Regions from separate parts of the Anoxybacillus sp. CHMUD genome, predicted to be linked through region 2. Evidence: riboswitches for the same ligand, from Rfam matches in the RefSeq annotation. Region 2 holds a riboswitch; each other region holds the start of a gene.
What was found. Region 2 has a riboswitch for S-adenosylmethionine ahead of metK (methionine adenosyltransferase). Riboswitches for the same ligand answer to the same signal wherever they lie in the genome.
Positions count from the first base shown of each region.

Region 1 (3,240 bases), on a different contig from region 2:
ACGACATCGCCGTTTCGATGGACGATATACATCGTATTCGTTATGTTGTCCGCCACTTTTTTCGCGACCGATCCGCCGACGATATGCACATGATACGTGCGGGCAAGTTCGGAAAGAAACGCTTTCGTTTGTTCGCCGTTTTCATCAGCAATATGAGCAAGTCTCGTTAAATCGTAACCTGTCGTCCATAGTTCAGGTAAAACGACGACATCGGCTTCTTTCGCGATTTGTTCCATGTAGCGCACGACTGTTTGTTTATTTTTTTCCGGTGCTCCAAACGCAATGTCCATTTGTACGCAAGCGATATTCATCTCATTCACCTCAAAAAAATTTTCTTTACATTTTGATTTTTACGATATATGATTCTTGACTAGAATTTCAACCTTTTTGTGAAGTAGGTGTGAAAAATGAAAACATTTCCGCAATCGAACTTGTTACAGCAACTTCCGAAGCAATTTTTTGCTTCGCTCGTGCAAAAAGTGAACGCAGTCATTGCCGAAGGACATGATGTCATTAATCTCGGACAAGGAAATCCAGATCAGCCGACACCAGCGCACATTGTAAGCGCGATGCAACAGGCGGTAGCAAAGCCTATGTATCATAAATATTCACCATTTCGCGGCTATTCGTTTTTGAAAGAAGCAGTCGCGACGTTTTATAAACGCGAGTATGGCGTGACGATTGATCCTGAAAAAGAAGTCGCTATTTTGTTTGGCGGAAAAGCAGGGCTTGTTGAAATGCCGCTTTGCTTATTAAATCCGGGCGATGTTGTGCTCGTTCCTGATCCCGGTTATCCAGACTATTGGTCGGGGGTCGTGCTTGCGCGGGCGCGCATGGAAATGATGCCGCTACGGGCGGAAAACGGCTTTTTACCTAATTACGAGGAGCTAAACAAAGATGTCGTTCGCAAGGCGAAACTGATGTTTTTAAACTATCCGAACAATCCGACCGGCGCAACCGCAACGAAATCGTTTTTTCAAGACACGGTTTCGTTTGCTGAAAAACATCGTATCGGTGTTGTACACGATTTCGCATACGGAGCGATCGGCTTTGACGGGAAAAAGCCAGTAAGCTTTTTACAAGTCGAAGGGGCCAAAGACGTCGGCATTGAAATTTATACGTTCTCAAAAACGTACAATATGGCAGGATGGCGCATCGGTTTTGCGGTCGGTAACGAAAGCATGATCGAAGCGATCAACGTATTACAAGACCATTTATACGTCAGCATGTTCGGGGCGATTCAAGAAGCGGCAGCAGTCGCACTACTTGATTCGCAACAATGCGTCGCCGAGCTTGTCGCGACGTATGAAGCAAGAAGAAACACGTTCGTTCATGCATTGCGTGACATCGGCTGGGATGTGCAAGCGCCAGCAGGTTCGTTTTTCGCTTGGCTTCCGGTGCCAAACGGCTATACGTCGGAAACGTTTGCTGACCTTTTGCTTCAAAAAGCGCACGTGGCGGTCGCTCCGGGCATTGGGTTTGGCGAACATGGGGAAGGCTATGTGCGCACAGGGCTACTCACAAGCGAAGCAAGACTTCAAGAAGCAGCGGAACGCATCGGGCGGTTGCAACTTTTTTAAAAAATCGTTGACAAAATCGGCATGTGCTGTCATAATTCGAATTAAATTTGTGAAAAACGAACTGTTTGAAAAATTTTATACATTGCGAATTCTTATCAAGAGTAGGTGGAGGGACGAGCCCGATGAAGCCCGGCAACCGACTTAACAAGTGTTAAGCACGGTGCTAATTCTCGCAGCAATGAGCTGAGAGATAAGAAGAGACGAACGATTGAGCCTCTTCTTATGAAGAGGTTTTTTATTTGTAAAGGAGTGGGAAGATGATTACCGCAACATATTTGATTCATGACGACAAAGACTTAGTGAAAAAAGCGGAAGGGATTGCGCTTGGATTGACTGTCGGGTCGTGGACCGATTTGCCGCAGCTTGAACAAGAGCAGTTGAAAAAACATAAAGGCGTTGTTCAGTCCATTGAACAGCTCGAAGAAGATGAGCGGGTCAATACGTTTTTTGGCAAGAGACTAAAGCGTGCCCTCGTGCGCATTTCGTATCCGAGCGTCAATTTTAGCGCCGATTTTCCAGCGATTTTGACGACGACGTTTGGAAAATTGTCGCTTGACGGAACGATTAAACTTGTTGATTTAACGTTTTCTGACGAACTGAAGCGTGCGTTTCCGGGCCCGCGCTTTGGCATTGACGGCATACGCGAAAAGCTTGGCGTTTTTGACCGTCCGCTTGTGATGAGCATTTTTAAAGCGGTCATTGGGCGTGATTTACAATACGTCACCGAACAATTAAAACTACAAGCGCTCGGTGGGGTCGATCTCGTGAAAGACGATGAAATTTTATTTGACAATGACTTAACGCCGTTTGAAAAGCGCATTGTCGCAGGAAAACAAGCGCTTCAGGAAGTGTACGAACAAACAGGGCATCGAACGTTATATGCGGTCAATTTAACAGGTAAAACGTTTGAACTAAAAGACAAAGCGAAGCGTGCGGCGGAGCTAGGGGCGGACGTGTTGTTGTTTAACGTGTTTACATACGGACTTGACGTGTTGCAGGCGCTTCGTGAAGACGATGACATTCGCTTGCCGATTATGGCACATCCGTCGTTTAGCGGCGCGATCGCCTCATCGCACGTATATGGAGTTAGCTATGCGCTTCTTCTTGGAAAACTATTGCGCATGACCGGGGCGGATTTTTCGCTCTTCCCATCACCGTATGGAAGTGTCGCGCTTGAAAAAGAACAGACGGTTGCGATTGCCCATGAACTTACGAAAGAAGAACCGTTTTTACGCACATTCCCTGTGCCATCTGCCGGCATTCATCCGGGGCTTGTGCCGCTTTTAGTGCGCGATTTTGGCATCGACTCCGTCATTAACGCAGGCGGCGGAGTGCACGGACATCCGCAAGGCGCTGTCGGTGGCGGGCAAGCGTTTCGTGCCGCAGTTGATGCGGTGCTTGCTGGTCGTTCGCTTCATGATGCGGCAAAAGAAAACGAAGCGTTACAACAAGCGCTTGATTTATGGGGGGGCGCTTGATGAAGCCAATTATTTTTTGCGACTTTGATGGAACGATTACGTTAAACGACAACATTATTGCGCTTATGAAACAGTTCGCTCCGCCCGAGTGGGAGGCCATCAAAGATGACGTACTTGCGCAAAGATGTTCCGTACAACAAGGTGTCGGACGCATGTTTTCGCTATTGCCGACGACGCTAAAA
Region 1 covers NZ_SDLG01000019.1:39,780-43,019, forward strand. The annotation lists gene ETB99_RS11670 (carbon-nitrogen family hydrolase) at 1-311, opposite strand, end outside; gene ETB99_RS11675 (pyridoxal phosphate-dependent aminotransferase) at 408-1,580, shown strand; SAM riboswitch class I at 1,670-1,777, shown strand; gene mtnW (2,3-diketo-5-methylthiopentyl-1-phosphate enolase) at 1,838-3,058, shown strand; gene ETB99_RS11685 (2-hydroxy-3-keto-5-methylthiopentenyl-1-phosphate phosphatase) at 3,058-3,240, shown strand, end outside.
Region 1: another riboswitch for S-adenosylmethionine. It lies ahead of mtnW (2,3-diketo-5-methylthiopentyl-1-phosphate enolase); the one in region 2 lies ahead of metK (methionine adenosyltransferase).

Region 2 (3,240 bases):
GAACGTGAAGCGGGATATGAAGACCGAAAATAGGATCTTGAACGGTTTCTACGTTGTTTAATTCTCCTTCTAACGCTGCTTTTACCATCGCGCGTGTATACGATAGCTTCATTCGTTCACCAACGCCGTATCCACCACCAGTCCAACCGGTGTTTACTAAAAACACTTGAACACCGTGGGCGTCAATTTTTTGACCAAGCATGTCTGCGTAACGCGTTGCAGGAAGCGGTAAAAACGGTGAACCGAAGCATGTAGAAAATGTTGCTTCCGGCGCTGTCACTCCGCGTTCTGTGCCCGCTAATTTGCTCGTATAGCCGCTTAAGAAATGGTACATTGCTTGTTCTTTCGTTAATTTACTAATTGGCGGCAATACGCCGAACGCATCTGCTGTTAAAAAGACGATTGTATGCGGATGGCCAGCAACGCTCGGCTGCACGATATTATCCATCGCTTCGAGCGGATATGCTGCGCGCGTATTTTCAGTTAATGTTGCATCGTCATAGTTTGGTATGCGCGTGTCTGGGTCAACGATGACGTTTTCTAATACAGAGCCGAAGCGAATCGCATCAAAAATTTGTGGCTCTTTTTCACGTGATAAGTTAATGCATTTGGCATAACATCCACCTTCAATATTAAAAACACCGTTGTTTGACCAACCGTGCTCGTCATCGCCAATTAGGCGACGGTTTGGATCAGCAGAAAGCGTTGTTTTTCCTGTACCAGATAAACCGAAAAAGAGCGCGACATCACCTTCTTGACCGACGTTTGCTGAACAGTGCATCGGGAAGATTCCTTGTTCTGGCAATAAAAAGTTCATGACAGAGAAAATGGATTTTTTCATTTCACCAGCATATTCTGTTCCACCAATTAGTACAGTGCGGCGCTCGAATGAGATGATAATAAACGTTTCTGAGCGCGTGCCGTCAATAGATGGATCAGCTTTAAATGTTGGTGCAGAAATGACTGTAAATTGTGGTTCATGTGTTTGTAATTCTTCCGCTGTTGGACGAATGAACAATTGATGAGCAAATAAGTTATGCCAAGCAAATTCGTTGACCACTTGAATCGGCAAACGATAAGCTGGATCTGCGCCTGCAAAGCCATTAAATACAAATAGTTCTTCTTTTGTCATTAAATAATCGATCACTTTGTTGTAAAGCTTATCAAATACCTCTTCAGAAATAGGTTGATTGACAGTTCCCCAATCAATTTTATGTTTCACAGACGGTTCTTCGACAATATATTTATCCTTTGGAGAACGGCCTGTATATTTTCCAGTTGTTGCACAAATTGCTCCTGATGAAGTTAGGATGCCTTCTTTCCGAGTTAGTACTTTTTCTACTAGTCGTGGTACAGATAAGTTATGAAAAACCCCATCCCTTTGTAAGAGTGTTGATAATTTGTTTGTCAGTTCAATGGAATTCATTGGACAAAACCTACCTTTGTTTGATTTATCTTTATGTAAAAAGTATAACACATTTTGATAAATAGTCCATACTAATTATTGTATTTTTCTTCAGTTTAATTTCAAAATAATCCATATAGAAAAACGTTGACTCGTTTCGTACGGATGTGGTATGATGCTGAAATGAACGGATACTCTTATCCCGAGTTGGTGGAGGGAGACAGGCCCGATGAAACCCAGCAACCGTCACATACGTGAAAAGGTGCTAACCTGTGGCAAGGGAACGCCCTTGAACGATAAGAGTGAAAGGCGCAGACAAATGCAAAAACCTTTCCTCTGAGGGAAAGGTTTTTTTCACGATAGACCATAATAAGAGGGATGAGTACCGTATCATTTGTCATTATACTGAGGAGGAATGTTTGAATGCCTAAACGTCGTCTGTTTACATCTGAATCTGTAACGGAAGGGCATCCGGATAAAATTTGTGACCAAATTTCCGATGCGATTTTAGATGCGATTTTAGCAAATGATCCAAATGCGCGTGTTGCGTGCGAAACGAGTGTAACAACAGGACTTGTTTTAGTGAGCGGAGAAATTACAACATCTACATATGTAGACATTCCGAAAATTGTCCGTGAAACGATTCGTGGAATTGGCTATACGCGTGCAAAATACGGTTTTGACGCAGATACGTGCGCCGTATTAACATCCATTGATGAACAATCTCCAGATATTGCGATGGGTGTTGATAAAGCGTTAGAAGCTCGTGAAGGACAAATGACAGATGAAGAAATCGAAGCGATCGGTGCAGGAGACCAAGGATTAATGTTTGGTTTTGCGTGCAACGAAACGAAAGAGCTTATGCCGCTTCCAATTTCACTTGCCCATAAACTTGCGCGCCGTTTAGCAGAAGTGCGTAAAGAAGACATTTTACCATACTTACGCCCGGACGGAAAAACGCAAGTGACAGTAGAGTATGATGAAAACGGCAAACCTGTACGCATTGATACGATCGTTGTTTCCACACAACATCATCCAGAAATTACGCAAGATCAAATTGTGCGCAACATTAAAGAACATGTCATTCAACCTGTCGTTCCAGCGGAGTTGATCGATGAAAACACAAAATATTTCATTAACCCAACAGGTCGTTTCGTCATCGGTGGTCCACAAGGTGACGCAGGGTTAACAGGACGCAAAATTATCGTTGACACTTACGGTGGTTATGCTCGTCACGGCGGTGGGGCTTTCTCAGGAAAAGACCCAACGAAAGTAGATCGCTCGGCAGCATATGCGGCTCGTTACGTAGCGAAAAACATTGTCGCAGCAGGTCTTGCGGATAAATGTGAAGTGCAATTAGCATATGCGATCGGTGTGGCGCAACCTGTATCGATCTCAATCGACACGTTCGGCACAGGCAAAGTATCTGAGGATGTATTAATTGAAGTGGTGCGCAACAACTTCGACCTTCGCCCAGCAGGCATTATTAAAATGCTCGATCTCCGTCGCCCGATTTATAAGCAAACAGCAGCTTATGGTCACTTCGGTCGCACGGACATTGATCTTCCTTGGGAGCGTACAGATAAAGCGGAAGCGTTAAAACAACAAGCGTTACAGTTAGCGAAGTAAGGAAAAGAGGAGAGTTACAAGATGTAGCTCTCCTTTCCTATTTTTTAAGTAAGAACAGAAAATGAAGCAATACCAAATAGCGTACCGAGCATACAACCGGCAAGCACATCAGAAGGGTAATGAAGCCCTAAGTAAATGCGCGACACGGCAACGCTAACAGCAATAGGTAAAAGACAAACAGCAAGCGCTGGAGCGTATAGTAAAAA
Region 2 covers NZ_SDLG01000009.1:66,898-70,137, reverse strand. The annotation lists gene pckA (phosphoenolpyruvate carboxykinase (ATP)) at 1-1,426, opposite strand, end outside; SAM riboswitch class I at 1,600-1,708, shown strand; gene metK (methionine adenosyltransferase) at 1,829-3,034, shown strand; gene ETB99_RS08230 (phosphatase PAP2 family protein) at 3,079-3,240, opposite strand, start outside.

Region 3 (3,240 bases), on a different contig from region 2:
TTTTTAATCCACGCAACACAAGCCACGCATCTTGCACGCCGAGCACTGCCCCAAACGAATATTGCAGTTTGCGAAGCTGTTTTGCGAGACGCTCGTCTTTCACAACCGCAAGTCCAGCAATGACATCGCTATGACCTGCTAAAAATTTCGTTGCGCTATGCAAAACGACATCGACACCGAGATCAAGCGGACGCTGCAACAAAGGAGTCGCAAACGTATTATCTAAAAACGTCAAACAACCGTGCGCTTTCGCAAGCTTCACAACCCCACGAATATCTGTAATTTTCAAAAGCGGATTGGACGGCGTTTCCATATAAATGACTTTCGTATTTGGACGAATGTGACGTGCCACCGCATCTAAATCAGTCATATCAACAAACGTATGTTCAATGCCAAATCGGCTCAATACGTCCGTGATGATGCGATACGTTCCACCATATACGTCATCGGTAATCAGTACGTGATCGCCTTTTGACAACAATAAAAATGCCGTAGAAATGGCCGCCATGCCCGATGCGAACGCAAAACCGCTCACTCCACCTTCTAATTCCGCAATCGTTTCCTCAAGCGCCTCACGCGTCGGGTTGCCAGAACGGCTATAATCGTACTTGCCAAACGTATCAAAATCAAACTGATGAAACGTCGACGCATGATGAATCGGGACACTCACTGCCCCCGTTTGCGTATCAATTTGCCATTGATTGTGAACGAGCTTTGTTTGTATATCCACTTTTCACACCTCTTTCATACGCTGAAACGCTTGTGCTAAATCAGCAATTAAATCATCAGCGTGTTCAATACCGACCGAAAAACGTAACAAACGATTACATACCCCGTTGGCGATGCGAATATCCTCTGGAATATCCATATGTGTTTGCGTCGCGGGATACGTAATAAAACTTTCGACACCGCCTAAACTTTCCGCAAACGTAATCAGTTTTAAACTTCGTAAAAAGGTATTCACCCATTTTTCATCGCGCACGCGAAACGACAACATGCCGCCTCTTCCCGGATACAATACGTCCGTCACATCTTCATGTTCGACTAAAAATTTATATATCGCCTTTGCGTTTTGTTCGTGCTGACGCATGCGCAGCGCAAGCGTCTTCATGCCGCGAATTAACAGCCATGAATCAAACGGTGATAACACCGCACCGATGGCGTTATGATACATCGCGAGTTGCTCGCACAGCTCTTTTCCTTTGGCAACAATGAGCCCGGCAAGCACGTCGTTATGCCCGCCTAAATATTTCGTTGCGCTATGAATGACGATGTCCGCCCCTTTCGTTAATGGCTTTTGTAACACAGGGGTGTAAAACGTATTATCAACAATAAGAAGAAGCCCATATTGCTTCGCAAACGTTGCCACCGCTTCAATATCCGCCTCTTGCATGAGCGGATTTGTCGGCGTTTCTAAAAAAATCGCTTTCGTTTTGTCCGTCACATGCGCCTTTACCGCATCGAGATCGCGAAAATCGACGTATGTAAACGACAAACCGTATTTCTTCCACCCTTTTTCAAATAGCCGATACGTTCCGCCATATAAATCGGCCGAAACGAGGAAATGATCGCCGCTTTCAAACAACGCAAACAACGTTTGAATCGCCGCCATGCCTGAGCTACATGCAAACCCTTGATCCCCTTCTTCTAACTGCGCAATCGCCTCCTCGACAATACGTCTCGTCGGGTTGCCGGTTCGAATGTAATCGTACCCTGTCGATTGTCCGATTCCTTCATGACGATACGCCGTTGAAAAATATACTGGCGGATTGACCGTCCCCGTCGCTGTCTCGCTTCGATTTCCAATTTGCGCTAACCGTGTTTCGATATGACTCATTCGCTCTCTTCCTTTCTAAAAAAATAAAAGCCTTCAAAGAAGAAGGCTTTTTTGTCCATAGACAATCGCTTCTTCTTATCTTCCGAATTGAACGCCAATTCGCTGGATTTAGCACCTGACCGTTTCCGGCTGGTTGCTGAAGCTTCATCGGGCCAGTCCCTCCGCTTCTCTCGATAAGAACGCAAAACAATATCGAATTTTCTGATTTTTAATTAATGTATCTTATTTTCCGAAAAATTGCAACTATTTTTTATCCTTTTCCAACACGTGAGGGCTTCCCCCAAGTCTTTTCTCTCATTCCGCCGCAAGAGCATCGGCTTTTGTCGGATGGACGGTACCCGCTGGATGTTGTGGCGGTGCATAGATGGAATACAATTTTAGCGGAACGTTTCCAATATTTATTACATTATGCCACGTTCCAGCAGGGACAAAAATAGCAGAGCCGTCGCCCACTCGTCTTTCAAACGTTAGCTCGTTTTTCTTTTTCCCCATCCGTACAATCCCTTCGCCTTGTTCAATACGTAAAAATTGATCCACGCCCGGATGAATTTCTAAACCAATATCCTCCCCGACACGCAAGCTCATTAACGTCGCTTGTAAATGCGAACCTGTCCATATCGTCGTACGAAACATATTGTTTCGTTTCGTCGCTTCTTCAATTTGAATGACAAACGGGTTCGGTCCGTAATCTTTCGTATATTCCCTCGGAAGCGGATAAGGCATGATCGGATATGGATACATTGGATACACGTAATGCGGATAGTAATAATACATGTTCTCACCTCTTTTTCATATTCATCGTCATGTTATGCACAACTGCCCGACCATGCGCCTCACATGCAAAAATCGACAAATCAGAAATATATATGGTACACTGGAGAAAAAGGAGTGAGATAATGAAAGCACCTGCTTTATTTCTTGCGCATGGATCACCGATGTTAGCGATTGAAGATAGCGCATATACATCGTTTTTAACAACGCTCGGAAAACAGATGCATCCAAAAGCTATCGTCGTCTTTACTGCACATTGGATGACACGCCAACCGACCGTTTCGTCGATCGCTGGAACGTATGAGATGATTTATGACTTTTCCGGCTTCCCACGTGAATTGTACGAAGTAACTTATGCTGCACAAGGTTCAGTCGAATGGGCAAAACGCGTCCAACATCATCTGAAGCACGTCTCCCCCATCGTCAATATCGACGAGAAGCGCGGACTTGACCACGGCTCATGGGTATTGTTAAGCCGACTATTTCCAAAAGCAAACGTTCCAATTATTCAGGCATCCGTTGTTCCTTCGTGGACACCAAAGCAGCTATTTCAACTTGGTAAAGCGTTACGCCCGTTGCGTGACGAAGGTGTCATGATCATCGGTAGTGGTGGCACAGTGCATAATTTAATG
Region 3 covers NZ_SDLG01000027.1:13,047-16,286, reverse strand. The annotation lists gene metC (cystathionine beta-lyase) at 1-730, opposite strand, end outside; gene ETB99_RS13575 (methionine biosynthesis PLP-dependent protein) at 734-1,837, opposite strand; SAM riboswitch class I at 1,910-2,017, opposite strand; gene ETB99_RS13570 (cupin domain-containing protein) at 2,132-2,611, opposite strand; gene ETB99_RS13565 (DODA-type extradiol aromatic ring-opening family dioxygenase) at 2,734-3,240, shown strand, end outside.
Region 3: another riboswitch for S-adenosylmethionine. It lies ahead of ETB99_RS13575 (methionine biosynthesis PLP-dependent protein); the one in region 2 lies ahead of metK (methionine adenosyltransferase).

Region 4 (3,240 bases), on a different contig from region 2:
AGTAACGAAAGCGCGTGCAGTGCCAATTTATCAATCGAATGCGTATTTGTTTGATAACACAGAGCATGCGGCCAATTTGTTTGCGTTAAAGGAAGCTGGGTACATTTATACGCGCATTCATAATCCGACGGTAACGGTGTTTGAAGAGCGTGTCGCTCAACTTGAAGGGGGCATTGGTGCTTTAGCGGTAGCGAGCGGCATGGCTGCTATTACGATGGCAATATTAAACGTCGCTCAAGCGGGAGATGATATTGTTTCTGCTTCGACGTTATATGGGGGAACGTACAATTTGTTTGCGAATACGTTGCCGAAATACGGCATTACAACACATTTTGTCGATCCGTCTGATCCAGAAAATTTCCGTGCGGCAATTACACCAAAAACGAAAGCGATTTTTGCTGAAACAATTGGCAACCCAAGCCTGCATGTGTTAGACATTGAGGCAGTTGCGGAAATTGCGCATGAAGCAGGCATTCCGTTGATTATTGACAACACGTTTGCGACGCCATACCTTTGCCGGCCAATCGAACACGGAGCGGATATTGTTATTCATTCGGCAACGAAATGGTTGCTTGGTAACGGAACGACGTTAGGTGGTATCATTGTCGATGGTGGAAAATTTGATTGGAATTCGCCGAAGTTTCCAGCGTTTACGGCGCCAGATCCAAGTTACCATAATCTCGTATACGCAGACATCGGTGCGGCGGCGTATATCGTCAAAGCACGCGTGCAGTTGTTACGTGACTTAGGACCGGCGATTAGCCCGTTCAACGCCTTCCAGTTTAATTTAGGGCTAGAGACGTTGCATGTCCGCATGAAAGAACATATTGCCAATACGAGAAAAATCGTCGAGTATTTGGACAACCATCCAGCAGTCCATTGGGTGTTGTACCCTGAACATGACAATCATCCAGCAAAAGAGCTAGCGAAAAAATATATGCCAAAAGGGGCAGGAGCAGTCGTTGTCTTCGGCATTCAAGGTGGCCGTGAAGCAGGGGCTACGTTAATTAACAACGTTAAGCTTTGGTCACATGTGGCAAACGTCGGCGATGCAAAAAGTTTAATTATTCATCCTGCAAGTACAACGCATCAACAGTTAAGTTCAGAAGATTTGAAAGCATCCGGCGTAACAGAAGATATGATTCGTTTATCGGTCGGTATTGAAAATGTCGATGATTTAATTGAAGACTTAGAACAGGCGATTGAAGCGGCGACAGGGGTACGGTCGATGTATTCGGATGTGTAGCGTGTTAGTTGTATATAGCTAGCACGTTTATCTATGTCAAAAAATTTTTATTATTTTTCGTTGACACCGTCCTTCTTTCGATGATATACTCACTCTTGTAGTTTAAAATGATCCTTAAACATATTAAAACGTTAACTGAATAAAGCGTTTAAAAGCGCTCTTATCAAGAGAGGTGGAGGGATGTGCCCGATGAAACCCGGCAACCGTCAGCGCTGCTGAAATGGTGCCAATTCACACAAAGCGTTTGCTTTGAGAGATAAGAGACAGAATGGACGATTCGCGCCTTTCTGTTCTCTTGAGCAGAAAGGCTTTTTTCATGGAAGGAAGGTGACAGCAACGTGATCACATTATCGAATGTAACAAAAGTGTACAAAGCAGCAAGTGGGAATGTAACGGCAGTCGATCATGTGAATTTGCATATCGAACAAGGAGAAATTTTCGGTATCATCGGTTATAGTGGAGCAGGGAAAAGCTCGCTCATTCGGTTATTGAACGGATTAGAAAAGCCGACGAGCGGTGAAGTGATTGTTGATGGGAAAGATATGGGGAAAATTAGCGGGAAGCAGTTACGCCAAGCGCGCCAACAAATCGGCATGATTTTTCAACATTTTAATTTGCTTTGGTCACGAACCGTGCGCGAAAATATTGCTTTTCCGTTAGAAATTGCTGGCGTGACGAAAGAAGAACGGATGAAGCGTGTCGATGAACTTATTCAACTCGTCGGTTTACAAGGGAGAGAAAATGCGTATCCATCGCAACTGAGCGGCGGACAAAAGCAACGCGTTGGCATTGCACGCGCATTAGCGAACAATCCGAAAGTGCTGTTATGCGATGAAGCAACATCGGCGCTTGATCCGCAAACGACCGACTCAATTTTAGACTTGCTTGTTGATATTAATAAACGTCTCGGTTTAACGATCGTATTAATTACACACGAGATGCACGTGATTCGCAAAATTTGTGATCGCGTTGCGGTCATGGAAAACGGAAAAATTGTCGAAATGGGCGAAGTGCTTCACGTATTCCGCAAGCCAGAACAGCCGATTACAAAACGATTTGTTCAGCAAGTGACAGAGCCGGAAGAAACGAAAGAAGCGATGTTGCATCTTCTTGAACGATATCCGAATGGTAAAGTTGTTCAACTGACATTCGTTGGTGAAGCAGCTGAGCAACCGCTCATCACACAACTCATTCGTCAATTCGATTTAAATATAAATATTTTACAAGGGAAAATTTCGCAGACACATCACGGAGCATACGGGGTGTTGTTCATTCATTTAGACGGTGCGAATGAGGAGATTGAGCGAGCGCTCGCTTTTATTCGCCAGCAAGAAGTTGAAGTGGAGGTGTTGGCGAATGTTCAATGAACTATTTCCGAACGTCGTTTGGGATAAAATATGGGCGGCCACGACGGAAACGTTGTATATGACCGCCGTCTCCGTTGTCGCAACGTTTGTGCTTGGTATTTTACTCGGATTGTTGTTGTTTTTAACGTCTAAGGGAAACATATGGGAAAATCGTTTTATTAACGGTGTGATCGCATCGTTCGTCAACATTTTTCGTTCCATTCCGTTCATTATTTTAATTATTTTGCTCATTCCATTTACGAAACTTGTTGTTGGTACAATTCTTGGAGCGAATGCTGCGCTACCGGCACTCATTATCGGGGCCGCTCCGTTTTATGCACGCATGGTTGAAATTGCGCTTCGTGAAATTGATAAAGGTGTCATTGAAGCGGCAAAAGCGATGGGGGCAACGACAGCAACAATTATTTGGAAAGTGCTTCTCCCTGAAGCGTTGCCAGCACTTGTATCTGGTATTACAGTTACAGCGATCGCGCTCGTTGGTTATACAGCGATGGCAGGAGTTGTCGGTGCTGGGGGGCTTGGAAACTTAGCGTATTTAGAAGGGTTTCAACGTGACAATAACGACGTCACGTTCGTTGCAACAGTGCTCATTTTAGTCATCGTCTTTATCATTCAGTTTATTGGTGA
Region 4 covers NZ_SDLG01000007.1:89,028-92,267, forward strand. The annotation lists gene ETB99_RS06805 (O-acetylhomoserine aminocarboxypropyltransferase/cysteine synthase family protein) at 1-1,246, shown strand, start outside; SAM riboswitch class I at 1,404-1,509, shown strand; gene ETB99_RS06810 (methionine ABC transporter ATP-binding protein) at 1,585-2,613, shown strand; gene ETB99_RS06815 (methionine ABC transporter permease) at 2,603-3,240, shown strand, end outside.
Region 4: another riboswitch for S-adenosylmethionine. It lies ahead of ETB99_RS06810 (methionine ABC transporter ATP-binding protein); the one in region 2 lies ahead of metK (methionine adenosyltransferase).